Regions from separate parts of the Moritella viscosa genome, predicted to be linked through region 3. Evidence: predicted binding sites of a transcription regulator. Region 3 holds the regulator's gene; each other region holds the start of a gene.
What was found. Region 3 encodes sigma-54, which starts transcription at its own class of promoters, with help from an activator protein. Its sites were predicted from a motif close to GTTGGCACGNNNNTNGNNT; they were not measured.

Region 1: the regulator sigma-54 is predicted to act here: its motif matches at 6,226-6,244, upstream of flgB (flagellar basal body rod protein FlgB).
Region 2: the regulator sigma-54 is predicted to act here: its motif matches at 7,366-7,384, upstream of flgF (flagellar basal-body rod protein FlgF).

The regions. Positions count from the first base shown of each region.
Region 1 covers NZ_FPLG01000015.1:57,332-67,834, reverse strand. The annotation lists gene BT797_RS02485 (rod-binding protein) at 1-35, opposite strand, end outside; gene BT797_RS02480 (flagellar basal body P-ring protein FlgI) at 35-1,147, opposite strand; gene flgH (flagellar basal body L-ring protein FlgH) at 1,217-1,906, opposite strand; gene flgG (flagellar basal-body rod protein FlgG) at 1,923-2,708, opposite strand; gene BT797_RS02465 (flagellar basal body rod protein FlgF) at 2,774-3,496, opposite strand; gene flgE (flagellar hook protein FlgE) at 3,510-4,712, opposite strand; gene BT797_RS02455 (flagellar hook assembly protein FlgD) at 4,722-5,378, opposite strand; gene flgC (flagellar basal body rod protein FlgC) at 5,384-5,806, opposite strand; gene flgB (flagellar basal body rod protein FlgB) at 5,809-6,180, opposite strand; gene flgA (flagellar basal body P-ring formation chaperone FlgA) at 6,298-7,017, shown strand; gene flgM (flagellar biosynthesis anti-sigma factor FlgM) at 7,101-7,376, shown strand; gene BT797_RS02430 (flagellar protein FlgN) at 7,373-7,819, shown strand; gene BT797_RS02425 (flagellar FliJ family protein) at 7,824-8,237, opposite strand; gene BT797_RS02420 (FliI/YscN family ATPase) at 8,239-9,561, opposite strand; gene BT797_RS02415 (FliH/SctL family protein) at 9,596-10,285, opposite strand; gene BT797_RS02410 (FliG C-terminal domain-containing protein) at 10,285-10,503, opposite strand, start outside.
Region 2 covers NZ_FPLG01000053.1:105,088-115,590, reverse strand. The annotation lists gene BT797_RS08870 (L-serine ammonia-lyase) at 1-515, shown strand, start outside; gene BT797_RS08865 (flagella synthesis protein FlgN) at 542-970, opposite strand; gene flgM (flagellar biosynthesis anti-sigma factor FlgM) at 989-1,303, opposite strand; gene flgA (flagellar basal body P-ring formation chaperone FlgA) at 1,377-2,078, opposite strand; gene BT797_RS08850 (chemotaxis protein CheV) at 2,242-3,177, shown strand; gene BT797_RS08845 (CheR family methyltransferase) at 3,233-4,057, shown strand; gene flgB (flagellar basal body rod protein FlgB) at 4,383-4,778, shown strand; gene flgC (flagellar basal body rod protein FlgC) at 4,781-5,200, shown strand; gene BT797_RS08825 (flagellar hook assembly protein FlgD) at 5,217-5,927, shown strand; gene flgE (flagellar hook protein FlgE) at 5,950-7,257, shown strand; gene flgF (flagellar basal-body rod protein FlgF) at 7,445-8,188, shown strand; gene flgG (flagellar basal-body rod protein FlgG) at 8,238-9,026, shown strand; gene BT797_RS08805 (flagellar basal body L-ring protein FlgH) at 9,074-9,829, shown strand; gene BT797_RS08800 (flagellar basal body P-ring protein FlgI) at 9,971-10,503, shown strand, end outside.
Region 3 covers NZ_FPLG01000088.1:110,257-120,759, forward strand. The annotation lists gene BT797_RS12600 (Do family serine endopeptidase) at 1-761, shown strand, start outside; gene degS (outer membrane-stress sensor serine endopeptidase DegS) at 859-1,944, shown strand; gene murA (UDP-N-acetylglucosamine 1-carboxyvinyltransferase) at 2,054-3,316, opposite strand; gene BT797_RS12615 (BolA family protein) at 3,328-3,585, opposite strand; gene BT797_RS12620 (calcium/sodium antiporter) at 3,910-4,878, shown strand; gene BT797_RS12625 (KpsF/GutQ family sugar-phosphate isomerase) at 4,926-5,897, shown strand; gene kdsC (3-deoxy-manno-octulosonate-8-phosphatase KdsC) at 5,899-6,447, shown strand; gene lptC (LPS export ABC transporter periplasmic protein LptC) at 6,444-7,004, shown strand; gene lptA (lipopolysaccharide transport periplasmic protein LptA) at 7,027-7,488, shown strand; gene lptB (LPS export ABC transporter ATP-binding protein) at 7,504-8,229, shown strand; gene BT797_RS12650 (RNA polymerase factor sigma-54) at 8,280-9,791, shown strand; gene hpf (ribosome hibernation promoting factor) at 9,823-10,110, shown strand; gene rapZ (RNase adapter RapZ) at 10,312-10,503, shown strand, end outside.

The sequences.
Region 1 (10,503 bases), on a different contig from region 3:
TCCATTGTTAACCCCGTTATTTCTATCTTTGTCATTAAATCACTACCAATTCAGCTTCTAATGCACCAGCTTGATCAAGTGCTTGTAAAATTGACATTAAATCGTCTGGCGATGCACCTAAACTATTAATAGCTCGGACAATAACATCCAGAGATGTACCTTCAGGCACAATAAACATCGGGTTATCGCCTTCCTGTACATAGATCGACGACTCAGGTGTTATCGTAGTATCGCCATTAGAGAATGCATTTGGTTGGCTTACATTTGAGCGTTCATTAATGGTTACCGTTAAGTTACCGTGACTAACAGCCGCTTTGCGAACTTTCACATTAGCCCCCATCACCACAGTCCCTGTTCGGCTATTAAACACAATACGCGGATTAACTCGGCCTAACTCAATTTCTATCTCTTCTAGCATCGACATGAAAGTAACACGTTGACGCGCATCGACGGGGGCAGCAACGGTCACACGATGTTGTCCTTGCGCTTGTGCTACACCGTCACCAAAAATATCATTGATGGCAAGTTCGATATTACGTGCCGTTTTAAAGTTCGGTTTTTTAAGATTAAGAACCACTTCTTTTGCGCTAATAAAATTAGTCTGGATCTCTTTTTCAATCGTTCCCCCGTTAGGAATAATACCAACAGTCGGCGTATTCACTGTCACTGATGAACCTGAACCACCAGATGCTTTAATGCCGCCAACAACAAGATTACCTTGAGCTGTAGCATAAATTTCACCATCCATACCACGTAACGGAGTTAAAAGCAGCGTACCACCACGTAAGCTTTTCGCATCACCAATCGAAGACACTGTAATATTAGTCGTTTGACCTTTACCAGCCTGAGATCCAATCTCTGCAGTAATCATAACTGCAGCCACATTTTTTAATTTAGGCTTGCCTTTATCTCCAAGCTTTACGCCAAACTGCTGCAACATATTAACCATTGACTGAGTCGTAAATTGCACCTGACTCTTATCACCAGAGCCATCTAACCCCACAACAAGTCCATAGCCAATCAGCTGATTCTTACGTAGCCCTTGGATATCGGTAATATCCAATAACATACGCTGATACTCCGCATTGGCACCGACAGATAACAATGTCGAGTATAACAACACTGATAACAAAATTAGTTTCTTCATTCATTTAACCTAAGCTATATTGTCTCTAAATCACATTTTGAATACGTTCTACCAACCACAGATTGATACCTAAAAAGGAAACCACTTACTATTAATAAATCGTGTAAACCAACCTTGTTGATTCGACTCAGCAAGTTCTCCACGTCCAGCATAAGTAATATTCGCATCTGCAAGTCTTTGAGAACTTATCCGATTCGATTTATCAATGTCATCAACCCGGACTAGACCTGTCAAACGAATATACTCATCACCTTGATTGAGTTTGATCCATTTTTCGCCACGAATACGCAACGCACCCGTAGGTAAAATTTCAGCAACCGTCACCGTGATAGCTCCAGATAATGCATTTTGTTGGCTTGATGCTCCACCACCATTAAATGATCGGTCAGAGCCAAAACTAAACGTACCTGTTTCATCAAAAAATGGGAGGTTACTGGTATAATTACCTCCACTTTTAACGTTCTTTTTAATACCTGAGTTCGCTCGCTTACTAGACTGAGTCTGCTCTTCTAGTATTACCGTTAAAATATCGCCAACATTGTAAGCTCGACGATCTTGAAACATATTTAATAGCGAGGAATTAGCCAATAAACTACCATCACCTAAGGTCGCATCATCATTTTCTATTTCCGGTTTAGTTGTGATTGTTGGTGACCATTCGGCCTCACCCGGTTTTGCTTCAAACACATTATAAGTGCTATCGGCACAAGCACCCAACAGTGTTAACACACTAAGTTTCACCAGCCATTTAGCCAACATAATGAGCACCTATCGGTTATAAAGATTGAGTAACAAACTGCAACATCTTATCCGCTGCAGACACTACCTTGGCATTCATTTCATAAGCTCGTTGAGTCGAAATCATATCTACCATTTCTTCCACTACACTTACATTTGAACCTTCCAGACCGCGTTGCTTAATTGTTCCTAATGAGGCCTCGCCAGCCACACCTTCTTGTGCTGCACCAGATGAACCCGTTTCAGTATATAAATTACCACCTAACGCAACTAAACCTGCAGGATTAGCAAAACTGGTCAGTGTTATTTGTCCTACATCTTGCGGTGCACTTTCACCCGCTAACTGCGCTGTTATGGTACCGTCTGAACCAATAGTAATACTGGTTGCATCAGCTGGAATTTGGATACTTGGAACCAATGGCAAACCATCACTATTGACAATTTGACTATCAGAGTTCAACGTAAATTGACCATTACGTGTAAATGCGATTTCACCGCTGACCTGTTCAATTTGGAAAAAACCTTTCCCAATAATAGCCATATCCAGTTCTTGACCCGTTTCAGAAAAACTCCCCGGTGTGAATACTTTTTGAGTACCAGTAATTCGAACACCATTACCAACTTGAACGCCTGTTGGTATTTCATTGTTTTGGTCTGCTAATGCCCCAGGCTGACGTTTAATATCATAAAATAGATCCGAGAATGCAACGCGATCTTTTTTAAAACCAGTGGTATTAACATTGGCTAGGTTATTTGCAATTGTTGACATTTTTACATCTTGTGCTGCCAACCCGGTTTTACTTGTCCAAAGTGCTGAGCTCATTATATTATTCCTACTATTTAAACCTAAGATGATTAATTATTTAAATCTAAAGTAATTAATTATAATCAACCGTTGATCAGTTGATTACCTTTTTGAGCCAATGTATCAGCCGTTTTCATCATCTTAATTTGAAGTTCAAACTGGCGATTAACCTTCATTGATGAAACCAACTCTGTCACGGCATTTACATTAGAACCTTCCAGAAATCCTGACACTAATACGACATCTTCAGCTTGATTTCCAACAGCACCCGCCTTTAAATGCAAAAAGCCATCCTGTCCTTTCATCATGCTGCCAGCTTCAGGTCTAATCAGCTTTATTTGACCAACTTGAACCTGTGCGCCACCTAACGTAATGGCAGTAACAGTCCCATCACTTCCAATTTCAATACTTTGGTATTCAGGAAAAGTAAGTTGCGCACCATCAGCAAGTACAGCGTTACCATTAATGGAAGCACGACCTTCGCTATCTAATTTCATGCTGCCAGCCCGGGTATATGCTTCAGCACCACCCGGCGTTTGAACTGCGATATAGCCTTCGCCTTGAATTGCGATATCTAAGCTACGCCCAGTCTTTTCTAGCTCACCAGCAGTAAAATTAGTACCTGACGCTGCACCTTGACTGAGATAACGGGTTTCATAACCTGCGCCTTCGATCTTGTAAGCTACTGCGCGATCAATATCAGCTTTAAAACCATTGGTATTAACATTCGCTAGATTATTTGCGCGAATATTCATTGCAGTTTGGCTTTGCTCAGCACCAGATAAAGCGGTATAGAGTAGTTTCATCAACTAGTTCCTATTAAAATGCGTTAAATAACACTTGAGTCATTTTTTCAGCTGCTGAAATAGTTTTAGAGTTAGCTTGATAGTTACGCTGAGCAGTCATCAAACTAACAAGTTCACCAGTTAGGTCTACATTAGAACCTTCATAAGCACCCGACGTTAATGCACCCAGCGTACCGCTACTTGGTAAGCCTATATTTGGCGCACCCGAGGCAAAGCTTTGACTCCACGCCGTATTATCACCTTGGCGTAAACCATTTGGATTAGCAAAATCAGCTAAAATTACTTTACCTTGTAACTTATCTTGACCATTAGTGTAAACACCGTATAGAGAACCATCATCATCAATACGAATTGTTTTCAGATCGCCAGCGCCATAACCGTTCGTTTCATTACGGCTCAAGCTGAAACTTGCTGCATTTTGGCTCATATTGGTCATTGACATCTTGATATTCAACGGCTCTGCACCCGTAATAACCTTAGAAAGTTCAACAGCATTTATAGGCGAAATCATTTTACCACTGGTATCAAAGCTTAATGTTTTCGTTGCGGTAGTGCCTGCTTGTTCACCATCAATAAAATAATGCGCAGTCCATTCATTTGTTGCAGGTCCCGCAGATTTTACAAAATACTGCGTTAATACGTGTTCAGTACCGAGTGAATCATAAACTTTGCCTGATTGTGAATAGTTATACATATCTGGTTGGATATTAGCAGGGTCAAACGCTGTCGTAGGGGCTGAAGCATCCGCTTTTAAGTTAGCGGCAAATTCAACATTTGACGATGCTTTCGCAGGTAACGTACCGGTGCCGACCTTTAGATCCGAAACAACACCACTTAAAAGTGCGCCATTTGCATCAACAGGGTAGCCTTGTAAGCGCGCACCACCACTGTTTTCAATATAATTACTCGCATTACGAACAAACGAACCAGCACGTGTATAAGACGTTTCACCGCCATTATTTAACACAAAGAAACCACGACCAGAGATAGCTAAATCCATTGAACGACCAGTGTTAACAACATCACCATCGCGATCAAAATTACTTGAAACTGCAGCAACTTCAACACCACCAGCAGACCCACCACTGTAAACAGCGGAGAACTCTGCACGACCGGATTTAAAACCCGCAGTATTTACATTGGCAATATTTTGCGAAATAACATCAAGTTGTTCATTCGTAGAACGAAGCCCTGACAAACCGATACTATAAGACATTTTAAATCCTTAACTTGCTGTTTTACCAAATTCAGAAATAGAGAACAGGGAGACACTGCCCATACCTGCAATTGACAGTTGAATATCAGAACCTGTTTTTGGCAGCGTGATTTTTTCAACTTCTCGCGATAGTAAAGGGGCACCTTTTAATACCTGATCACCAACTTTAACTTCAACATCAAACACATAACTTCCTTCATCGAGTTCTGACACTGCGAATTCAATATCTCCAGACTCAGGGTATTTCCAAGTTTGGGTGTCAACAACATTGCCGTTCAAATCTTTTACACTCAGTGTAACCTCTTCCGCTGCACTATCGATTCGGATAACACCAGAAGGTTTTTCACCTTGCTTTGCAGCAATGCCTGTAGATGGAACTAATACTTCGGTACCTATTAAGGCAGTACTCTGCAGTACTTGTTGGGTGTAGAGCATTTCAGCTTGACCAGCTTGACTGGCACGTAGACCCTCAATACCTTCAACCATCGAAAACTGGGCGAGTTGGCCGACATACTCAGTGCCATCAAGTGGATTAAGGGGGTCCTGGTTTTTAATTTGCGCAACCATCATGTCTAAAAATTCATTTTTCAAACCCAAAGCATTACTGCCTTTAGCATCTGCTGCCTGAGCAGGATCCGTTCTATTGATATTATTTATTGGATTCATAACCGTTATCCTTGTCCAAGTCTTAATAAACTTTGCTGCATGCTATTTACACGGCGCATAACCTCAGCCGAGCTCTCAAAACTACGAGACGCAGACATCATGTCAGCCATTTCACCAACCGCATTCACATTCGAATAAAAGACGTAACCATCCTTATTTGCGAGTGTATTCTCAGGCTCATATCGACGGTCAATAGTTTGTTGTGATTGAGTAACACCAAGCATATTAACGCTTGCTCCCGTCACCTCTAACGTTTCTTGACTCGTCTGATAAATAGTCGAAAACACCGGTTTCAAAGCATGATATGCTTCTTTTTCGCTACTCGCTGCCGAGTTTACATTCGCTAAATTTGAGGCGACTGTATTCAAACGTAATGTCTGGCTTCGCATACCACTGCCAGCAATTTCATAGATATTGTTAAACGACATAATTAGCGTCCATCGATTACTTTTTGAAGTCCTTGAATACGCATATTTAAGAACGTTAAACTACTTTGGAAATTCATCGCATTGTTATTAAATTTTGCTTGTTCAACACCTAACTCCGCAGTATTACCGTCTTTTGAAGCTTGAAATGGCACGCGATATAGACTATGCATTTCAAGTTCTGGTAATCTACCGCCCGTTGATTGATTTAATTGCGCTTCTAAATTTGTCAGCACGGACTTGAAATCATAATCGCGGGCCAGGTAACCCGGAGTATCAACATTGGCTAAGTTACCAGCTAAAATCTCGCTGCGTTGAACTCGCGCTTGTAAAGCATAAGGATGTATCCCCAGTGCTTTATCAAAATTTATTGCCATGAACTGCGATTCCTATTGTTTGATATAATAAACGTAGTTCACTTAAAGCAATATTCACGCCACAAATTAAAGACTATAAAAACAATGATTTACAAAAGAAGTAAGCAGGAAAGGGAAGTGGGAACGGAAGTGGGAACGGAAGTTCAGCTTCCTTTCAGGAAGTTACTGATATTAACTATTTTGTGGTTACTGAATAACAGCGTGTCTGCGCATTTATTTCAGCAACAAGTTGAGCAAGATATTAAGCGCTATAGCCAGCAACAAAACTGGCTAAATTATGATGCTGAGATCCTCATCTGGCTACCAAATAAAGCAGAACACTTGCCAGCCTGTAAAGACAGCGTTCAATATCAACGGACAACACCAAATAATGCACCTATCGGTCGAGTCAATTACTTAATATCTTGTACACAGCCAAGCTGGAAGATCCGCGCACATGCTAAAGTAAAAATAGGGTTAGAAGTGTGGCATGCTAAAACAGACATTAACCCTAATCAAATACTTAAAAAACAAAATATTCGGTTACAACGGGGAATAATAAGTCGTCACACTCAACGTTTTATTACAAGCCCACAGCAATTAATCAATCAACGAGCTAAACGCCGAATTAGATCGGGTAAAATTATCTTACCAAGTCAATTACAACAACGTCTCTTAGTCAAACGTAGTGATGAAGTCATAATAAGAGCCAGTTCAGGCAGCTTTGTTGTATCAATGAAAGGAAAAGCCCTGCAAGATGGTAAACTAGGTGATAAAATCTATATTAAGAACCTGTCATCAGGAAACAAAATTCAGGCTAAAATCATTGCGTCAGGTGTTGTTGAAACTTTATTTTAGTTTATTTTCCATTTAGAATTACAGTTACACTCAGTTTATGTCGCTTAATTATAATAATCGGATAATTTAGGTACGAGAACAACATGAAAATAACTAATAGCATTAATAATCACGCAATGGCTAAAGCTGCATCAGGCTCAACTAAAGTAACAACTGATACAGCTGTTCAAGGTTTAAAACAAACAACGGAAGTGAACCGCAAAGCCGATAACTTTGTTAATATCAGTGATAAGTTAGCGCCTACTTCTGATGTGGACATGGATAAAGTAAACCGAATCTCAGCGCTACTTAGAGAAGGCAAATTAAGCTTAGATTTAGACATACTGGCTGATAGTATTGTTGAGATGCACCGTCGATGAGTAAAGTTCGTCAATGTATCATAGCTTTAATCTCAGGCCTAAAGACAGATATTAAAAATTATTCAAGATTCCATGAATTACTGCATAAGCAACAAAGCCTTATGCAGCAGCATAAGAATGAAGAACTCATTACGTTAAATCAAGATCATAGTATATTATTAGAAACAATTCGCGAGCAAGCAATACGCCGTAAACAACTGATGTATAATATTGGTGTTACCGCTGATAATGCAGGGATGGAAAAAATACTTGCCGTACTCGATGCGAAATCGAGTCCTCAAGTTGCCCTATTATGGGAAAAGTTAAAGCAGCTAACTCACAACTGCCACAACCAGAATGAAGTGAATGGCCAACTACTCGCATTGCAATCTGAACTATTAAATAAAGTCTTACATACACAACCGCAAGATGAGTATTCATCAAATACAGCTGGTGAATACTAAGTTATTAATCTCTATACCGAAAAAAAACTTGTATAGCTAGCTCATCATTTTGAAATTGTTCAGCTATATCTTGTGCTAATTGCGCCTTAGATTCACGCCTTCTTATCACGGTTTCAAAGCCTTTAACCTGCCCAATTTTCTGGCTGATAAGCGTATTCTGCCGTAATAGGTCCGCTTCATGTAAATCAATTTCAAACTGTTGATTATCAATCAAACCGTCAAGTTGATTTCGCATCGACTGCATATTTTGCAAATGTAATACTTGGCTATCACCACTATTTGCAGTTAAGGCTTGCTGATAAATCGCGAGTTGAGATACCTGATATTTTTTGCGCTGCAACTGTTCATTAAACTGTATTCGCTGCATAGCTAATTCATCTAATTTTTTTTGTTCTATAACAATTAATTTATTTAGCATGCTAATTATCCATCAGATGTATCAATTGATTCATACTATCGCTTAGCCCTGTTTGCTCATCTAAGCCTTGCTGTAAAAATTTCGCTATCTCAGGAAATTTTTGTACAGCATAGTCTACTTGCATATCCTTACCGGGTTGATAACCACCTAATGGGATCAGTTCCCTTATTTGTTGATAACTGCTGTATAATTTTTTCAATTTAATCGCATGCGCGAGATAATCTTTTCTCACGACTTGTGGCATAACACGACTAATCGATGCACTAATATCAATGGCTGGGTAATGTCCTTGTTCAGCGAGATCACGACTAAGCACGATATGACCATCTAAAATAGCGCGAGCAGCATCAGCAATAGGTTCTTGCTGATTATCACCTTCAACCAATACGGTATAGATAGCAGTCATGCTGCCACTACCGAGTCCATTGCCCGCGCGTTCAACTAATTGAGTAAGTAGACTGAATACAGAAGGTGGATAGCCTTTCGTTGCCGGAGGCTCTCCCATCGCTAAACCAATCTCACGCTGCGCTTGCGCATAGCGGGTCAAAGAATCCATTAATAATAAAACGTGCTTCCCTTGATCACGGAAATGCTCAGCTAAACGATGACAAACTTGTGCTGCACGCAAGCGCATCAAGGCGGTAGCATCCGCAGGAGCTGCAACAACAATCGCGCGTTTACGACCTTCTTCACCTAAACTGTGTACTATAAATTCATGAACTTCCCGACCGCGTTCACCAATAAGCCCTACAATAATAATGTCAGCTTCGGTATAGCGGGTCATCATGCCTAATAACACACTTTTACCGACACCTGAGCCCGCAAATAGGCCTAAACGCTGCCCTTTACCAGGTGTTAACACTGCATTAATACAGCGAATACCTACATCAATTGGTTCAGAGATAGGTTGACGGCTAAGCGGGTTATTTGGCAAAGAAAAAAGGGGAATAGACTCACCAGTAATGGCAGGAAGGCCATCAAGTGGTTGCAATAGCCCATCAACAACCCGACCTAATAATTGTTCGCCAACAATAATATTTTCAATACCACTTTGTGATGAAACCCTCGCACCCGAAAACAAGCCTACAGCATGATGAAGTGGCATTAAATAACTAATATCTCTGTTGAAGCCAACCACTTCAGCAGCTAAACTGCCATTATTAAGTGTTTCAATAAAGCAACGTTGACCGACAGCCAGTCGACAGCCAGTCACCTCGAGTGTCAAACCATTAATACGCACAAGTCGCCCATAAACTTTTGCAACAGCACCGGCGTCAATACTGTCCATAGCCTGAATCAACCGCTCTTTTAATGCTTCATTCATAGCCGAGTTCCCCTTGCAACATCATAAAATTGAACTAGCTAGCTTCTGTCATTGACTGATTCACAGATTCCATGCACTGTTGAAAGCGTTCTTCGGTATCAACTGAAATCTCCTTATCTGAACTATTAATATAACTATCTCCGACAGCTAATTTCTCATCAGCTTCCAACGTCCAACCATTCAAGTCTGATATACCGAGGTCTTTAAGGCGTTTTTTATCATCAACATTTAAGAAGATACGTACTTTTTCAATATCATCGGCAAACACTTGGATAGCCTCTTCAACAAGGTTTAACACTTGTTTAGGGCTTAAAGTCAGCTCGGCACGGATAACTTGACGAGATACCTGTCCAACTAAATCAGCAATCAGTTCTTGTTGAACTACGAGCTTATGCTTAGCCAATTCATCGACTTTTCTCTGCACTGTTGAAAGCTGAGCTATTGCATCTTTAAATAACTGCGCACCTTTAATTTGGCCTTCCGCAATACCTTTCATAAGACCCGCGTTATGCCCTTCTTGGTGACCATCAACCAAACCTTGCTGCAAGCCACGCTCAGCACCTTCTTTATGCCCCTCTTCCAAACCTTGTTGAAATCCTTGCTCAAAATTAGGTGATACCTCATCAATAACGCCAAGATTCGAACCGCCAGCCACACGAAATGGTGGAAATACATGCCGTCGGTAACTGGTTTTATTGGATTTAATAATTTGAGCTGAGTTCATTAGCTAACCACTTGTTCTTCGAATAATTGTAACTGTAATTCACCACTTTCAAAGAGCCTACGGGCAATAGCCATAACCTCTGTGCGTGAAACTTCGATTTTACTCAACGGCATAGGACCCAAACGTTGAATTTCAGCATTAAGCGCTTCTGCCATACGTTTTGGCAATGCTTCTTCGATTTTATCGATAATTGATTTATCTGCACCTTTCAAAGCCGT
Region 2 (10,503 bases), on a different contig from region 3:
CACCCACCAATGGTGCTGCCGGTATTATTCCTGCGGTGATGTATTTTTATGATCAGTTCGTTAGCCCGTTAACAGAAGATAAAATAAAAACTTACCTATTAACCTGTGCCGCAATTGGGACTTTATATAAAAAAAATGCCTCTATTTCTGGCGCTGAAGTGGGCTGTCAAGGTGAGGTTGGTGTTGCTTGTTCTATGGCAGCCGCAGGCTTGACGGCAATAAGAGGCGGGACACTAGAACAAGTCGAGCATGCTGCTGAAATTGGCATGGAACATAATTTGGGGCTAACTTGTGATCCGATTGCTGGTTTGGTTCAGATCCCTTGTATTGAGCGTAATGCCATTGGTGCGGTGAAAGCGATTAATGCCTCACGTATGGCGCGTATGGGAGCTGGAGACCATAAGGTATCACTTGATCAGGTGATTAAAACGATGAAAGCCACAGGGGATGATATGAAAAATAAATATAAAGAGACATCGAAAGGTGGTTTAGCGATTAATGTGACGGTTTGTTAACTCAAATATAACAGTAAGGCACTGGATCAGGATTTAAATGTTAAACCTAGGGTCGAAGATGATCCGCGAGTACGGCCTAATTTATCATAGGTAATATTATTACGTGAGCGACTACGGACGATAGTATCGGTTAGCCGTTTACTATTACGTAGATTGAGCTCAATCAACTTACCGTTAACGTCATTCAATTCTTGGCATTGAGTGAGTTCAGTTTCAATTTGTTGTTTTTGAGAGAGATAAGTAGACAGTAATTCTGCAGCATCAGGATGTAGATTTATTTTGACATCAAGCTCGGCGACTTGGGTTATTTTTTGTTCTTTATCTTGACTGAGCTTTTCTAGTGCCGTGACATCGCGTGACTCTAACGCTGATTTTTCAGCTGTCAGTAGAGTCAGTAATTGTTCTACATAAGATACCTGTAAAACGAGTAATTCGGGCAATGTTTTTATTGTCATGTCTATTACGGTACGCGGTTATACAAGTAAAGATTCGAAGTTAGACATATTCTTTGCTAATTTATTCGCATCAACTTGATAGCTACCATCAGCAATGGCCTTTTTCAAACTCTCGACTTTCGATTCATTAACAGGCGTACCTTGAGCTAAATCATGTTCCATAGCGGTCAAACTTTTGGCTTGTGATGTAATGTTAACTGAGTCGCCTTGTGCTATACGCTGCGGTGAAGTTTGAGTCGGATTACCATTTTGAACTCTGGTTTTCTGCTGCGCACTTCTTGCTTGATCTAGCTGGAGACTGCGGTTATTTAAATTGGTTAAATTTATGGCCATTTTTCTACCTATTGAATTGTAAACAGGTGTACTAAAATATTATCGACTTATGACAATAAAACTTTAGCAAAATTTAATAGTTTATTTGGATGGTTCCTGCTGCTTGGACAATACCCGAAACAGTTCGTTTCGATTTACTGTTACGCACCTTGATTTTTTCATCCAAAATACCGTTAGCCAATGCTACACCATCAGTTTTTACGGTTAGATTTCCCACTGAACTGGTAATTGTAACGCTTTCACCTTTACACACAAGACATATATCCCGTGTTGAGATTATTTGTTCAGCCGAGAGAGGTCTTTTTAAGCGTGCTCTATTAACAAACGCCAAATCAGAAATATAACCTGAGCGTAATAATACACGGTTCATATATTCTATTTTAGTATTATTTTTAGCTAATAGGCTACCTTTTGATAAAGGTCGATTACTAATCACCACCGGTACTAGTCGAATAATCTTTAATGGTACGTAGAGTTGCCAGTTATCAGTACTATCACAACTTATTTTCACCGTCGCGGAGCGTTGTAAGCTTTTATTACCAACTAACGCTGCGGAGATATTACCTTCACACTGAGTTACTGCTATTCTGCGGTCAATTTTTGTTACTTCTATGCTTACTCTTTCATTCTGAGAGCTAGGTAGTTGCGCTTTGATAAAAGATTCCGCAAACTCCTCAATAACTTGATATTGATCTGTTGTTGCGTTCGCAAGTGGTAAATAACTCAGGAAACTGAAACAATAGAAAAATAGCGATGAAAAAATATATTTAAGCATTTAGGTTTCTAAGCCGATATAAGATTAAAGGTTACGTATAAAGTGATTTAAGAGCCAAATTTTTGACTGCTTTATACCGTAAAGAACAATATAAATGAACAATACAGTGGTAAGCAATATTTAAGCCATGTTGAAAATAAGCGAATTTACCTGAGGATGAATAATGGCAGGATTACTGGATACGGTCAATCAACGTACACAATTGGTAGGACAAAACCGCCTAGAATTACTTATGTTCCGTTTAAACGGGCGTCAGCGTTTTGGTATCAATGTATTTAAGGTAAAAGAAGTATTACAATGCCCGCCATTAACGACTCTGCCTAAGCTTAATCGTGTTGTGCGTGGTGTTGCCCATATACGTGGTAAGACTATTTCCGTGATCGATTTAAGTTTAGCAACAGGCGGTCGTCCTATTGAGGACTTAAGCAAAGCGTTTATTATTATTTCTGAATATAATCGTTCAGTACAGGGCTTTTTAGTCGGCAGCGTTGAACGTATTATTAATATTAACTGGGAAGCTATTTTACCGCCTCCAACAGGTACAGGTAGATATAGTTATTTAACGGCAGTAACAGAGGTCGATAAAGAGCTAGTAGAAGTACTTGATGTGGAAAAAATTCTGCACGAAGTCGCACCGGTAAAAATGGAAATCAGTGCTGACATATTAGCAACTGCCACGGAAATAGATAAGAAAGCTGTAGAAAAAGTGATCCTGGTTGTGGATGATTCAAGTGTTGCGCGTAATCAGATCAAAAAAGCGGTATCGGATCTTGGTTTTAAGATCGTATTGGCGAAAGATGGTCGTGATGGTTTAAATCAACTACGTGAAATGGCGGGTAATGGACCTATTACCGAACAAGTTGCGCTGATGATCTCAGATATTGAGATGCCAGAAATGGATGGTTATACACTTACTGCAGAAGTGAGAAATGATCAATCATTAAATGGTTTGTACATTATTTTACATACGTCATTAAGTGGTGTGTTTAATCAGGCAATGGTAACCAAAGTTGGCGCAAATGATTTTATCGCAAAATTTAATCCCGATGAGCTTGCGGGTGCAGTTTTAAAAGCATTAAAAGCAGCAGACCCTAGTTAGGGGAATTGCTGTGTTGAATAAATGTATTTTCATATAGAAAGTTGAGTAAAAAATAGTGCAAACATTGTCAAATGAAGTTTATACCCGTTTTAGTGAATTTCTTGAAATTCAGTGCGGTATTGTATTAGGGCAAAATAAACAATATTTAGTTAAAAGTCGCTTATTGCCACTACTGGCAAAGCATAAAATGACCAGTTTAACTGAGCTAGTACAAAAATCGATGACTATGTTAGCGCGTGATTTACGTAATGATGTTATTGATGCGATGACCACTAATGAAACGTTGTGGTTTCGTGATATTTACCCGTTCGAGTATTTACAGACAAAGATCTTACCTGAATTTATTAATAAAGGTCAGCCGATTAAGATATGGTCTGCCGCCTCTTCATCTGGACAAGAACCATTTTCGATTGCCATGTCAGCGATTGAAACGCAAGAAAAGCTCAAGCGTTTAGTTAAACCTAATGTGCAAATTATTGGTACGGATATATCACCGACAATGATTCAGCATTGCAAGGAGGGGGTATATGACCGTCTGGCGCTTGGCCGTGGTTTGTCTCCTGAACGTAAGCGTCAGTTTTTCACGATACTACCTGATGATAAAATGAAAGTGAATCGTGACGTGCAGCAATTAACGACATTTCGTGAAATCAATTTATTGGAAAGTTATGCTTTGCTCGGTAAGTTCGATATTATTTTTTGTCGTAATGTTCTGATTTATTTTTCTCCAAAGATTAAAAGTCAGATCCTTAATCAATTTGCAGGATCATTAAAGCCGGGCGGGTACCTCTTTCTAGGCGCATCTGAATCCTTGACTGGGTTAACGGATAAGTTTGAAATGATCCGTTGTAATCCTGGGATTGTATATAGGTTAAAATAGCCTATTTTATGATGGTAACTGTTTGAACATGGATGTTCATTTATTGACGGTAACCGGCCGCCATACACCGTCAAAAAATTGATTTAACAGTTTTTCTTTAGATCCCCTTCTATATTCATCTCTATATTTTTTAATTTCAACTTTATTTGTATTACTTTGGTTTGTCTTTAAGCTTCTGATTTTAATTGATTTATTTTCGTTGTGTTTATAAGTTAAATAAAACAACTCTTTCATTACCTATTTTGGCACATATGTTGCTTTCATCATTTGTATCATCGTAATTATCATACGATTGATTACGATATAAATGTTATAGGAGGCGTTCATGGCTATTAATTTTGATAATGCATTGGGTATACACCAATATTCTGTTGGCGTAAGAGAGCGTCGTGCAGAGGTATTAGCCAGTAATATTGCTAATGCAGACACGCCGGGGTTTAAAGCTAAAGATTTAAGCTTTAAGGATGCACTTGCCAGTGCGACCCAAGGTAGTAGTTTTAATTTATCAAAAACCAGCGAACGTCATATATCAGGCGGCAGAGATATAGCGTCTGATCTTCAATATCGAATTCCGAATCAACCCGACACTGGTGACGGTAATACAGTCGATGTACAAACTGAGCGTGCTAGTTTTATGCAAAATAGCATGGAATATCAGGCATCACTGTCATTTTTAAGCAGTAAAATTCAAACTATGCGTAAGGCAATTAAAGGACAATAATTATGAGCTTATTTCGAGTCTTTGATGTTGCCGGTTCGGCAATGAGTGCACAATCGGTTCGTTTAAATACAACCGCGAGTAACCTTGCTAACGCGAATAGTGTGAGTAGTAGCGCCGGTGAGACCTATAAAGCACGTTATCCTATTTTCCAAGCACAATTTGATCAAGCTAATGCTGCGCAAAATGAAGCAGTTGGCGTGAATGTTGCAGGGATTGTAGAAAGTGATGCGCCATTAGTTAATGAATTTAATCCAAATCATCCATTAGCTGACGAAAATGGCTATGTATATCGTCCGAATGTAAATGTAATGGAAGAGATGGCAAATATGATTAGCGCATCTCGTTCATACCAAACTAACGTGCAAATAGCTGATTCTGCTAAACAAATGTTGAATAAGACATTAACGTTAGGCCAAGGTTAATAGAGGATATTGGGCTGTGACGACAATTAATAACAGTAATAACATAGCTGACTTTAGCAGTCAGTTTAAAGCGGATAAAAAGGATGCGGCAGAGCAAGCGGCAGAAACTACCCGCAAAGAACTCGGTCAAGAAGACTTTTTCTCATTATTAACACAAGAGCTGGCTTATCAAGACCCGTTCAAGCCTGTAGAAAACTCAGAGATGGTGGCGCAAATGGCGTCATTCACTACCGCTGATGGTATTTCTAACATGGATAGCAAGTTCGAGCAGTTAAATACGATCATGAGTTCAAATCAAGCACTGCAAGCATCGAGTCTGGTGGGTTCTAAGGTATTAGCACCTGCATCATCAGCATTTTTATCTGATGGTGAAAATGTATCTGGGCGTATTGATTTACCTCAGAATGCACCTAATTTACGCTTGCAAATTGCCAATCAAGTCGGTGAAGTCGTTAACGTTATCGATTTGGGCGAACAAAAAAGCGGTGCTATTGCCTTTGATTGGGATGGTACTGACATGAATGGCAATAAAGTGGCGGAAGGAAGTTACCGCTTAAAAGCATCGGCATCAATAGGTGGCAATGCTCAAGACCTAAAAATATCAAGTTTCCAGCATGTTGAAAGTGTCAATATCGGTAATACCGGCAACGGCATTATATTAAATTTGAAAGGTATGGGTAGTCTTCCTCTGAGCCAAGCAACAGAAGTTGCAGCTAAAACTTACTAAATTTACCGAATAAGGAAACCTTATGTCATTTAACATCGCCTTGAGTGGGATTAACGCTGCTCAGAAAGACCTTAATACAACGGCAAATAATATTGCTAACGTTAATACCACGGGTTTTAAAGAGTCTCGCGCCGAGTTTGGCGATGTTTATGCAACATCGATTTTCTCAAATGCTAAAACCTCTGTTGGTAATGGTGTAGCAACTGCTCATGTTGCACAGCAGTTCCAACAAGGTAGTTTGAACTTTACCGAGAACTCGCTTGATTTAGCGATTAACGGTAATGGTTTCTTCGTTATGTCTGATGGACTTGAGTCTATGGACCGTAATTATACGCGTGCAGGCGCCTTCAAGCTTGATGCAAATAGTTTTGTGACTAACTCAGCGGGTAATTATCTGCAAGTCTATGATGTTAATGATGATGGTTCACCAAAAGCCGTGAGTATGGCGTCAACAAAACCGCTACAAATCCCCGATACTGCGGGTGTGCCAGAATCGACTGACAATGTTGATATGACAATGAATCTACCGGCAACATCACCAGGATTAGATCCATTGCAATTTGATCCAGCTGACAGTGGCACCTATACCTCTGCGACATCTGTCTCTATTTATGATTCATTAGGTGAGTCACATACTTTATCAACTTATTATATAAAAGATGGCTCAGCGGGTGCCCCACCAAATTCTTGGTTAGAATTTAACTATGTGGATGATCAGCCTATTGATATTGTTGGTGGTCAGGCTATTGCAGCTGCACCGGGAACACCAGTAAAACCAGCGGCCATGCGAATGACGTTTGATTCATCAGGACTATTGCAACAGCAACTCCCTGCTATAGCAACGACCGTGCCACTAGGGGCTATTTTAAGCAATGGTGCGGATACGACTCAGGCGATTAACCTTAATATTAATAACCCGACTCAGTTTGCGTCTGCGTTTGAAGTTTCTAAGCTTGAGCAAGACGGGGCGACAGTGGGCCGATTAACGGGGATTGATATTGGCCCGGATGGTATGGTTGCGGCGAGTTACAGTAATGGTCGTAATGACAAGTTGGGTATGATTGCGATGGCAAAGTTTGCCAATGAGCAAGGTTTGAGCCAGACGGGTGATACGGGTTGGCGTGCATCACAACTTTCGGGTAATGCGATTGCTGGCGAAGCCAACTCTGGCACCTTTGGTAAAATTAATTCATCGGCACTAGAACAGTCTAACGTAAACTTGACGAGTGAACTTGTTGACTTAATTACGGCACAGCGTAATTATCAGGCTAACTCAAGAACGCTAGAAGTGAATTCTAAACTGCAAGATACGGTATTACAGATCCGTTAATGTAACGGGCTGTTAAGCCTTATAACAAGCGGGCTTAAACATCGTTTAAGCAATACCCGTGCACATTTTTTTGATAAAAAGCCATCCTATTTAGGGTGGCTTTTTCATTTTGGCACTTTAATTGCTTTATTACTGGTACTCAACGGGTAATTAACGATTTCAACGAAAAGTGACAGAGGATTGACGAATGGACAATATGCTTTATATCTCGATGTCGGGAGCCAAAGAAAATATGAATGCATTGGCTGTTCGTGCCAATAATATCGCCAATGTGAATACACATGGTTTTAAGGCTGATTTTGAACAAGCGCGTTCAATGCAAGCTTTTGGTGAAGGCCTACCAACCCGTGTATTTGCTATTACTGAAAGTCCAGGACAAGATTTTACTGGTGGGGGGCTACAACAAACGGGTAATGCACTTGATGTTGCGATCCAAGGTGATGGTTGGTTAAGTGTGCTGGATGATAAGAATCAGGAAAGCTATACCCGTGGGGGCAGTTTGCACATGAGTCCGACTGGTGAATTATTGACATCATCAGGCCGTCCTGTACTTGGTGAAAACGGTCCTATCGTGATCCCTGTACCCGTTGAACAAATAAAAATCCATGCTGATGGTCGTATCGAGGTTCGTCCTCAGGGGGCTCCGGCAAATGCATTGGAAGAAGTCGACCAATTAAAGCTAGTTAATCCCGACGTTCGAAATTTAGTTAAAGGCTATGATGGCATGTTTCGACAAGCTGATGGTATGCCAGCTGCCGTTGATTTAAATGTCCAAGTAGCAGGCGGTGCGTTAGAAACCAGTAATGTTAGTGCTGTTGGTGAACTCACCGGAATGATTAATTTGCAACGTCAATTTGAAATGCAGATAAAAATGATGAAAACAGCAGAAGAAAATGACAAAGCATCAGATTCACTATTACGCGTGAGTTAATTGTTCATTGATGAGTCCACACAAAATATAAATTAGACGAGGAAATGTTATGAATCCTGCATTATGGATAAGTAAAACCGGCTTAGAAGCACAGCAAATGAATATCTCAACGATTTCAAATAACTTAGCCAATGCCAGTACGGTTGGTTTTAAGAAAGAGCGTGCTATCTTTGAAGATCTGCTGTACCAAGCGATAAATCAGCCGGGTGGTCAATCTTCGCAAAATACCAAATTACCGTCTGGGTTAATGGTTGGTTCGGGTGCACGGGTTGTTGCGACCCAAAAGGATCATTCTCAAGGCAATATGCTAACGACTGATAACTCTCTGGATTTAATGGTCAGTGGCCGTGGTTTTTTCGAAATTGAAATGCCAGATGGTACTACGTCATATACCCGTAACGGTCAATTTACCTTAAATGATGAAGGGATTATCGTAACACCGGGTACGGGATATCCATTGCAACCGCAGATCCAAATACCTGCTGACGCACAAACTATTACCGTCTCGGAAGATGGCGAGATCTCCGTAAGTTTACCGGGTCAGACAAATAATCAAACCGTTGGACAAATTAATATTTCGGACTTTGTTAACCCTGGTGGTTTACAGCCAATTGGACAAAATATGTATATTCAAACGGGTGCCAGTGGTGACCCGGTACAAGGTCTTCCAAGTAATGAAGGTCTGGGGAAATTAGTGCAAGGTGCGATCGAAACATCGAATGTAAACGTGACGGAAGAATTAGTAAATCTGATTGAAAGCCAACGTGTATACGAGATGAATTCGAAAGTAATCTCAGCAGTTGATGAAATGTTAAGTTACACCAATCAACAGCTATAATTTAGCGGTTAGTCGTTAAACATTAATTAATAACATCGAGAATTATAATGCGTAATTTTATCCTTGCTCTGTTTGTTTTTATCCAGCTAACGGGTTGTGCATCTTTAATTAAAGTAAAAGAAAACATAGTCACTAAAAATCAAGACGCGACAAAAACCGAAGATGCGAAAGAACCTGCAGATGTGAATGAAACGCCACAGCAAGACTCGCCTGATTATGCACCGATTGTACCTGATGATAATCCAGTACAAGCGAAAGTAACGGGATCGTTATTTAACTCGCAATACAATAATAATATTTTTTCGGATATTAAAGCGCGCCGTGTCGGTGACATTATTACGGTCACATTGACTGAGTCAACAAGTGCTAAAAAGAAAGCCAGCTCAAACTTAGGTAAAGATAATTCGTTTGAATTAGACCCAGTTAATCTTGGTGGTGAAGAGGTGGTTATTGGCGGTTATACGATTGAAGGTAGTTTAAACCAAAAGAGTTCTTTTTCTGGAAATGGTTCTGCCGATCAGAGTAACAGCTTAGAAGGTAATATCTCTGTTACCGTTGTGCGTGTGCTACCTAATAATAACTTAGTTATTCGTGGTGAGAAGTGGCTCATGCTGAATAATGGGAGTGAGTATATTCGTCTTACTGGCTTATTACGTCCGCAAGATGTGGACGCTGATAATAAAGTCGATTCTTCTTTGATCGCGAATGCGCGTATCCAATATGGCGCAATTGATGATTTGGGAGAAGCGCAGGTACAAGGCTGGGCAACTAAATTCCTGAATGGTAATAAATGGCCTTTCTAATTTGAATCAATCTGTAAATAACATCTTGGTATGAGAATTGCTTTTAGCTCTATAACGCCCATTATTTAGCGGTTGTCATAATTTTGGCAGTAAGCTGTATAAACCAAAATAATGATAATTCTTATAGCACAGGTTATTTAGATGAAACTATCAACTCGGATTAAACGACAACATTTTTTATTCGGCATGAGCATTGTCTTGTTAAGCTTTTTTGTTGTCACGATCAATACTGCACATGCAGCGCGAATTAAAGATATAAGTTCTGTGCAAGGGGTTCGTGATAACCAATTAATCGGTTATGGTTTAGTGGTCGGTTTACCTGGCACTGGTGAAAAAAGTAATGCGTTTTCAGCGCAAAGCTTTAAAACCATGTTGAATAATTTTGGCATCACTATGCCTGAAGGTGCGAAAGTTAAAATTAAAAATGTCGCAGCCGTTGCGGTGAGTGCGGTATTACCCGCATTCACGAAACCTGGTCAAACGATTGATGTAACGGTTGCTGCTATTGGTGAAGCGAAAAGTTTACGCGGTGGTTTATTATTGCAGACCTTCCTGAAAGGTGCTGATGGACAAGTGTATGCGTTAGCGCAAGGTAGTCTTGTTGTAGGTGGCCTTGGTGTCGAGGGGAAAGATGGTTCAAAGGTGATAATTAATACGCCTACCGTCGGTCGTAT
Region 3 (10,503 bases):
AAAACTTCATCCAAACCGATGCGGCGATTAATAGTGGTAATTCCGGCGGCGCGTTAATTAATTTACGCGGCGAGTTAATCGGTATTAACACAGCTATATTAGGACCAAACGGCGGCAACGTCGGTATCGGTTTTGCGATACCGGCTAATATGGCCAACAATCTGATACAGCAAATTATTGAACATGGTGGAGTTCGCCGTGGTGTATTAGGTGTTACAGGCCAAGAGTTAACAACAGATCTAGCGAAAGCGTTTGATATTGATGTCCAATATGGCGCATTTATTAACCAAGTCACACCCAATTCAGCCGCAGAAGAAGCAGGTTTAATGGCCGGTGACATTATTGTCAGCGTCAATAATAATAACATCCGCAGTTTCAGTGAATTAAGAGCCAGAATTGGTACCTTAGGCGCAGATAAAAAAGTCACTTTAGGTGTTATTAGAGACGGGAAAGAAAAACGTCTAATCGCAAAATTAAAACCCGCGGATAATAAGCTAGAAAATGCCAGTAATCTACATTCAGGACTTGAAGGTGCGGCATTCGTCAGCGCCGACAACAATCAAGGAGTGCTGATTGCGAAAGTCGAATCCCGTTCAATAGCGGCTGCATCAGGCTTAGAGGAAGGTGATATTATTATTGGTGTGAATAAAGATAAAGTGAAAAATTTAGCCCAGTTACGTGAATTGCTCACTGCAGAAAAATCCACACTGGCACTTAATATCAAGCGGGGTAACCAGCATTTATTTTTAGTGTTACGCTAGCACTTACATCACTTTACAAGTTATTTCCTACATTCTCCAAGAAAGAGATGCTATTCTCTACGTTGCTATTTTTGATAGGTAACGTAGGGATATCTCAGTGCAAAGTTTGTTGTCATATATTTCAAAAAGTATCTTACTCGGTATCGCTGTCGCAACGATATTACTTTTAGCATTGCCACAATTAAAAAACAAACAAGGTTTAGCACTCACTCAACCATTTTCACTTGGTCTTAATGAGCAAATTAGTTTTTCTGCCGCTGTTAAACGCGCTGCGCCTTCAGTTGTCAATATTTATACACGTACCTACCAAAAATCAACTATTAATAGTAAGCCGACATTACGTCCGCAAAGCCTTGGCTCTGGCGTGATCATGAATAAGAAAGGTTACTTACTTACAAACTATCACGTTATTGCCAATGCAGATCAAATAATTGTTGCGCTCCAAGACGGACGATTTTTCACTGCCGAGTTAATTGGTTTTGATAAATATACCGACCTTGCGGTGTTAAACATTGATGCCAAAAATTTACCCAGTATCCCACAAAGTAAACATGAACAGACCAATATTGGTGATGTGGTACTCGCCATTGGTAATCCATACAACTTAGGTCAAACTATCACCCAAGGCATTATTAGTGCCCGTGGTCGTATTGGTATGAGCACCACTGGCCATCAGAATTTCTTACAAACTGACGCCGCAATTAACGAAGGTAACTCGGGTGGTGCGCTTGTAAACAGTCTGGGTGAATTAGTGGGTATTAATACAGCATCTTTCCAATTGGCCGAAAATGTTGAAACCATGGGTATTAGCTTTGCGATTCCCTACCCGCTCGCGGTGAAAATTATGGATGCATTGATTGCCAATGGTCGCGTGATCCGTGGTTATATCGGAATTGAAGGTACATCAATAAATACCGTTATGGCAAAATTACTTGGTTTGAAAGCCAATCAAGGTATTGTCATACAAAATACCGCGCCAAACTCGCCAGCAGAGAAAGCCGGATTAATCGCAGGTGATGTAGTAGTCAAATTCAATGGCACTGAAATTGATAATGTTATCTGGTTAATGGATATGGTGGCAGAACAGCGTCCGGGGTCAAAAATTAATTTAACGGTTATACGAGAAGGTAAACAATTCGATACCTCCGTCACACTCGGCGAGCTCCAAGCGAGACAGCCATAATACAGACCTCGTAGATATAAAAAGGGCGCATATAATGCGCCCTTTTTATATCTTACAAATGCTACACGTTATTAGCCGTTATTTAAACGACAACAATGTCAGAAGAATATTAATCTTCAATGCGAGTAATATTGCCGCCTAAGCCTTGTAGTTTATCTTCAATAAATTCATAACCACGGTCGATGTGATAAATACGCTCAACCGTTGTTTCACCTTTAGCGAGGAAACCAGCAATAACGAGACTCGCAGATGCGCGTAAGTCCGTTGCCATTACTTGTGCGCCAGTCAAACTCTCAGTATCGCGACAAATAGCCGTATTTCCTTCCAGTTCAATGTCTGCGCCCATACGCGCTAATTCAGGTACGTGCATGAAACGGTTTTCAAAAATAGTTTCAATGATAGTCGACGTACCTTTCGCCACTGTATTTAATACCGTGAACTGTGCTTGCATATCCGTAGGGAAACCAGGATAAGGTACCGTCTTGATATTTACCGCTTTTAATTCACGACCTTGCATATCAAGTGAGATCCAATCATCACCAGTTTCAATTTTGGCGCCCGCTTCTTCAAGCTTGAGTAATACCGCATCAAGTAATGAAGGATCTGTTTTATGGCATTTAATTTTACCACCAGTGACAGCTGCAGCAACAAGGAAAGTACCTGTTTCGATACGATCAGGTTGCACAGTATATGTACCACCATGAAGCGCTTCAACACCTTCAATAGTTAATACATCAGAACCAATACCACTAATCTTAGCGCCAAGTGAGTTTAAGAAGTTAGCTAAATCAACAACTTCAGGCTCTCTTGCTGCGTTCTCAATCGTGGTTGTTCCGTCTGCAAGTACCGCTGCCATTAATAGATTTTCAGTGCCAGTTACGCTGACCATGTCCATTAAGATACGCGCGCCTTTTAAGCGACCATCAACACGGGCTTTAATGTAACCTTCTTCAACACGAATATCTGCTTGCATCATTTCTAAACCATGAATATGTAGATTCACAGGGCGAGCACCGATAGCACAACCACCTGGTAAAGAAACATCTGCGGTCGAAAATTTAGCAGTCAAAGGACCCAATGCTAAAATTGACGCACGCATGGTTTTAACTAACTCATAAGGTGCTTTTTGGCAGTTAACAGTACCAGCAGTAATAACAACGTCACCTTCTGCATTGCGTTCTGCCTGTGCACCAAGCTCACGTAACAATTGCAACGTGGTCTTAATATCTCTTAATTCAGGAACATTCTTAAGAGTGATCGTTTCATCACTTAGCAATGTGGCAAATAAAATCGGTAGTGCAGCATTTTTAGCACCCGAAATAGTCACATCGCCATTTAACTGACAAGGACCTTTAATTAAAAATTTATCCATTCTAATCCAGCCTAAGAAGGTAATATGAATTTACGTTCGCGAACCCATTCTTCAGGTGTATATGCCTTGATGGTTAACGCATGAATACTATTTGATGCAATATGCTCATTTAATGGCGCATAAATAGCTTGTTGTTTTTTTACACGGTTCATACCGACAAACATCTCAGCGACAGCGATAACTTCATAATGGCTGCCTTCACCTTTAATGTGTAATTCCTGGAACGTGTATGCATTCTCCAGCAATGTTTGTAATTCTTTAATATCCATAATACTTAAATCCTATTATATCGCCATTCTGAGCATAGTTAAAACTGTACATGCCGCTAGCGTTATTGTAATAGACCCTTAACCGCACGTTTAGTTTTAAGTGAATGGCAATCTAGCAGAAAGAATTGCGCTTAAAACTAAAGTATTAAAATAACCCGGTATTCTAAAAGTAATCGGTATAATACACAATCATAAAAGTATAACTATATGATGATTTATACCCTTCGAGCTTGAATACTAAATAAGATTTAACAATTTACCTTTTCTTTCAGTCCAAAAAGACCGAAAATAGTGTTCTTTCATATCAACTTTTAAACTGTGCCGATGTTAACTACAAATATTATTATTTTAATTCTTGGATTTATTGGACTGGTCATCAGTGCCGATAAATTCGTCTATGGTGCCGCAGGACTGGCGAGAAATTTAGGTATTTCACCACTGGTTATTGGTCTGACAATTGTCGCTATGGGTTCATCTGCGCCAGAGATGATGGTCGCAGTATCGGCATCACTTAATGGTTCACCAAACACAGCTATTGGTAATGCGATTGGGTCTAATATTACCAACATCACCTTAGTATTAGGTATCACCGCATTAATAAAGCCACTGCTCGTAGGCTCAGCAACAATCCGTCGCGAGATCCCGATGGTATTAATTACCACACTACTGGCAGGTGTTGTACTATGGGATTTAAAACTAGAAATGTACGAAGGCGTGATTTTATTATTACTTTTCTTTATTACTATCATCACCTTAACTATCCTAGCATTAAAACGTCCAAGTAATGATCCGCTTATCCAAGAACATAATGATGAAGTACCTGAAGGTGTGCCAACCTGGAAAGCGGTTGCTTGGTTAGTCTTCGGCATGATTGCATTACCTGTCAGTTCACATTTTCTTGTTGGCTCAGCCGTTGTTATTGCACAGTATTTTGGCATGAGTGATTTAGTGATCGGCCTGACTATTATTGCTATTGGAACTAGCCTACCTGAACTCGCCGCATCCGTAACAGGTGTACTTAAAGGTGAAGATGACCTTGCTATTGGTAATATCATTGGTTCTAATATATTCAACATTTTAGCCGTATTATCACTACCTGGTATTTTAGCTCCGGGCATGATTGACCCGGCAATTATTAGTCGTGATTTCTATTATATGCTTGGCGCGACGGTGTTAATTCTGGTGATGGCAATGAGCTTTAGAGGCCGTCCAGGACGTATTACTCGTGTTGAAGGTGCCATTTTACTCGCTGGTTTTATTGCGTATCAATTCATTATATTTAGTAGCATTTAATGCTGTTTAATCTCAATATTAAACAATATTTTCATTAGGGAGTAACCATGTCGAGTCAGTTTAACTATTGCCAAAGCGCGCTTAATGTCATTAACACGGAAGCGGCAGCGATTTCTCAATTGAGCCAATATATTGATGCCACGTTTACCGCGACTTGTGAATTATTAATCGCATGTAAAGGCAAAGTCATTGTGACTGGCATGGGTAAATCAGGGCATATCGCTAATAAAATTGCCGCGACATTAGCCAGTACAGGAACCCCTGCGTTCTTTGTACATCCTGCCGAAGCAAGCCATGGTGATCTTGGTATGATTGAACGTGGTGATGTGGTTATTGCGTTATCTAATTCAGGTGAATCAGATGAAATTCTAGCATTATATCCGGTGCTTAAACGCTTAAGCATTCCTATTATTGCAATGACAGGTAGTACTAATTCAACCATGGCGCGCGAAGCAAAAATTAGTTTATGTATTAAAGTTGATAAAGAAGCTTGCCCACTGGGATTAGCACCGACATCGAGTACCACAGCAAGCCTAGTGATGGGTGATGCTATCGCAGTGGCCTTACTCGAAGCAAAAGGGTTTACCGCAAATGATTTTGCACTATCTCATCCCGGCGGTAGCCTAGGCAGAAAATTATTATTACGTATTTCAGACATTATGCATAAAGGTGACGACGTACCAAGCGTACAACAAACCGAGACTATCTCTGACGCACTATTAGAAGTCTCTCGCAAAGGTCTTGGTATGACGGCTGTTAATGACGGGACTAAGCTAGTTGGTATTTTCACAGATGGTGATTTACGCCGTATCCTTGATGCACGTATAGATATTCACCAAACCCCAATCAGTGAAGTAATGACACACAGATGTGTTACTATTAATGGACATATCTTGGCTGCAGAAGCCCTTGCCGTCATGGAAAACAAAAAAGTTAACGGTTTAATTGTCATCAATGAACAACAAGAGCCCGTCGGCGCCTTCAACATGCATGACTTACTACGCGCAGGTGTACTATAAAATGATTAATACATTATACGGCCCAATCTCACAAGACATCTTAACCAAAGCAAAAACATTAAAACTGCTCATTTGTGATATAGATGGCGTTTTTTCTGATGGCCGCGTATACATGGGTAACGACGGTGAAGAACTAAAAGCCTTTCACACTCGCGATGGTTTTGGCGTAAAATCACTCCTTAATGCCGATATCGAAGTTGCTGTGATCACTGGCCGTCAATCCACGATTGTAGCTAACCGTATGCAAGGTTTAGGTGTTAAACATATCTATCAAGGCCAAGACAATAAAGTCATCGCATTTAATATGCTGATCGAAGAACTAAAAATATCGCCAGAGCATGTTGGTTATATTGGTGATGACGTTATTGATTTACCGGTAATGAATCTTTGTGGACTCAGCGTTGCCGTTGCCGATGCCCACCCCCTTGTTAAAAAAAGTGCCGACTTTAGCACCTCCATTCGCGGTGGTTTTGGTGCTGTAAGAGAATTAGCAGATCTAATTCTATTGGCCAAAGGGATTTTAGACCAAGCACAGGGCACCTCTGTATGAGTCGTCAAAATATGGGGTTTGTGGTCCTTTTTCTTTGTGCGCTTGGCATTTGGCGTTTTTTTTCACCTGATGACGAGTCTACAACTGCAACGTCAACCGAATATCAGCCTGATTTCACTGCTCAAATTCTACGTAGCGTTGAGTTTAGTACTGAAGGAAAAATTATACGTCGCATTTTTGCAGATAGCATGGAGCATTATGGTGAGTTAGGCATGACAATGTTTACTAACCCCGTTATTATTATTTATGATGAAAATGCGCAAGCGACATGGAAAATCCAAGCAAAAGAAGGTAACTTCAGTAGTGACGATGTAGCAACACTACGAAATGATGTTGTTATCAAAAACATGAACAAAAATGATTATATTGATGTTATAACTACCAGTTATTTACAATTAGAGCTTGCCAAAAACTTGGTGCGTAGCGATCAATTGATTACCATTTCAGGGGACTTATTTCATCAAACAGGTGTCGGACTTGAAGGTGATTTAAAGCAAGAATACATGACAATCCTTAAGCAAGTTGAAGCGATTTATACTAATGATGAAAAAATATAAAGTTTTACTATTAACATTATTCATGAGTAATTCAGCTCTCGCATTAGAGTCTGATTTTAAAGAAAATGTTGTCGTTAATTCCAAACGTCAAGAAGTATTTATTAAAGAGAACCGAGTAATATTTTATGACAGTGTAGTGGTTACTCAGGGGACGATATTAATAAATGCCGATAAACTCACGGTATTAAGCTCGGGCGAAAAAGGCACAGAAGTAATGATTGCCACAGGGTCGCCAGCTACTTTTTATCAAGAGCTTGATGACGGTAAAAAAATTAAGGCCGAATCTGATGAGATCCGCTACGAACTGGGTAAAAAACGCTTAACTTTGTCAAAAAATGCACGTTTACGCCAAGCTGATAGCGAAGTTAAAAGTGACAAGATCATCTACCAAATTGACAAACAAGAAATGATAGCCGAAAGCGGCAAGCATGAATCCGATCGAGTGATCACTATTTTCACTCCTGAAGACAACAAAACTAATTAGAGTAAATGAATTCATATGGCACGTTTAAAAGTATCACACTTAGCAAAAAGTTATAACAAACGAAAAGTTGTGTCAGATGTGAGTCTCGAAGTTGAATCAGGCCAAATTGTTGGTTTACTTGGGCCTAATGGCGCAGGTAAAACCACCACCTTTTACATGGTAGTTGGTTTGGTTAAGCGAGATCATGGACAAATCTTCATTGATGACCAAGAATTAACGCATGAGCCAATGCACATTCGTGCACAACAAGGTATTGGTTACTTACCCCAAGAAGCATCTATTTTTCGTCGTTTATCGGTAACGAAAAATATCATGGCAATCTTAGAGTTACGAACTGAACTAACGCGTTTCGAACGTGAAGAAAAGTTAGAAGAATTATTAGAAGAATTTCATATCACCCATATTCGCGATAGTTTAGGAATGAGCTTATCGGGTGGTGAACGCCGCCGCGTTGAGATTGCCCGCGCACTCGCAGCAGATCCAAAGTTTATTTTATTAGATGAACCGTTTGCTGGCGTTGATCCAATCTCGGTTGGTGATATTAAAAAAATTATTCAACATCTGCGAGATCGTGGTTTAGGGGTATTAATTACCGACCATAACGTACGTGAGACGCTCGATGTATGTGAACACTCTTATATTGTGAGCCATGGACATTTGATCGCATCAGGTACTTCTGAAGAGATTTTATCCAACGAAAAAGTAAAAGAAGTATACCTTGGAGATCAATTCCGACTATAGTTTGATATTGATACGTTACCGCATTAAGGAAGAGAGAGAGTAGTCGTTAGATGAAGCCATCATTACAACTTCGTATGAGTCAATCTCTGGCAATGACGCCACAGTTGCAACAAGCGATTCGATTATTACAATTATCGACCTTGGAGTTACAACAAGAGATTCAAGAAGCATTAGACAGTAATCCGCTACTGGAACAAGAAGATCCCAATACAGCTCAGCCAAATGGTGCAGAAAGTAGCGATGAGCATAATCTGGATAATAACGACACTGTTACCGATGCCAGCCAAATAGAAGTGAGTGATGCGCTCGCCAGTGAAGCAATGCCAGATGAACTACCTAATGACAGTAATTGGGATGATGTCTACACTCCTCAAATACAGACTCACGGCAGTGCGGGTGGCGGTATTGATGGCTTAGACCAAGTCTATCAAGGTGAGACTAGCGAAGGCTTATATGAGCATCTCATGTGGCAAATGGAATTAACCCCCTTTACTGACACTGATCGTGCTATTGCTGTTGCGATTATTGATGGCATTGATGATCATGGTTACCTTAATCAGACTTGTGAAGATATCCTGTCTAGCGTCAATAGCGATCACCAAGAACTCAGCGACAGTAGCAGTAGTGAAGAACAAATTGAATTAGATGAAATCGAAGCTGTATTGAAGCGTATTCAGCATTTCGATCCCATCGGCGTTGCTGCGCGCTCATTACAAGAATGTTTATTGATCCAACTCCAGCATTTACCTAAAAACACACCTTGGTTAACAGAATGTCAGCAAATAATTCAGTCTCACATGGATTTATTGGGCAATCGCGACTACCGTCAATTAAGCCGTAAGACAAAATTAAAAGAACCACAACTTAAAGAGATCATGCAATTAATACAGAGTCTAGAACCCAGACCTGGCAACGTAATTGATCAGACTGAAGGGCTGTATGTTATTCCCGATGTTTTAGTAAAGAAAAAAAATAATCAATGGGTAGTAGAGTTAAATCCTGACATTGTGCCAAGATTAAAAGTGAACAATGAATATTCAAACTTGTCGACAGGCAATCGTAATAGCAGCGACGGGCAGTTTATTCGAACCCATGTACAAGAAGCTAAATGGTTTATTAAAAGCTTAGAAAGCCGTAATGAAACCTTACTAAAAGTAACGAAAAGTATTGTTCAACGCCAAGTTGATTTCTTTGAATATGGCGATGAAGCCATGAAACCTATGGTTTTAAATGATATTGCCGAAGAAGTGGAGATGCACGAGTCAACGATTTCACGGGTAACAACGCAGAAGTTTATGCATACACCACGTGGTATTTTTGAACTTAAATTTTTCTTTTCAAGCCATGTCAGTACTGACAATGGCGGAGAATGTTCATCAACCGCTATTCGTGCATTAATAAAAAAATTGGTCGCGGCAGAAAATGCCATTAAACCATTAAGTGACAGCAAGATTGCTGATTTACTTGCTGATCAAGGTATCAAAGTGGCTAGACGTACGATTGCAAAATATCGAGAGGCACTAAGTATACCACCGTCTAATCAGCGTAAAAGCCTATTATAGGGCTAATCCAACCTTCATAGGGGAGACATATATGCAAATTAATTTAACCGGTAGACATGTAAACATTACAGACTCACTGAAAGATTACGTTGATAGCAAGTTTTCCAAATTAGAACGGCATTTTGATCATATAAACAATATTCATGTGATTTTAAATGTTGAAAAATTACTTCAAATTGCAGAAGCAAAAATACATTTAAATGGGGGTGAGATCTTTGCCGTGCATGAACACAATGACATGTATGCCGCAATTGATGGCTTAATGGATAAGCTCGATCGCCAAGTGATTAAGCATAAAGAGAAGTTGATTCGCCATTAATTTTAACCTCGCCACAAATAACCTAAAGGAAAACCATTTTTCCTTTAGGTATTAATGCTTCTGACATAATTAAAACATATCATATCCAAATCAATTGCGGGATAATGACCCCATTATTTTATATCGCTGTAAGTTTTAAATTAGCAACCTAGTGTTGACTATGGTCACGATATATTTACTGCGCAGATGTGAGGACAAAAGATGAAATTAATAATAGTCAGCGGCCAATCAGGGTCCGGAAAATCCATTGCATTACGCGTACTTGAAGATCTAGGCTACTATTGCGTAGATAACCTGCCAGTAAAATTACTACCGCAACTTCTACAAACCTTAAATGACCAAACCGAAAAAATGGCTGTGAGTATTGATGTCCGTAACTTACCAACAGAAAAA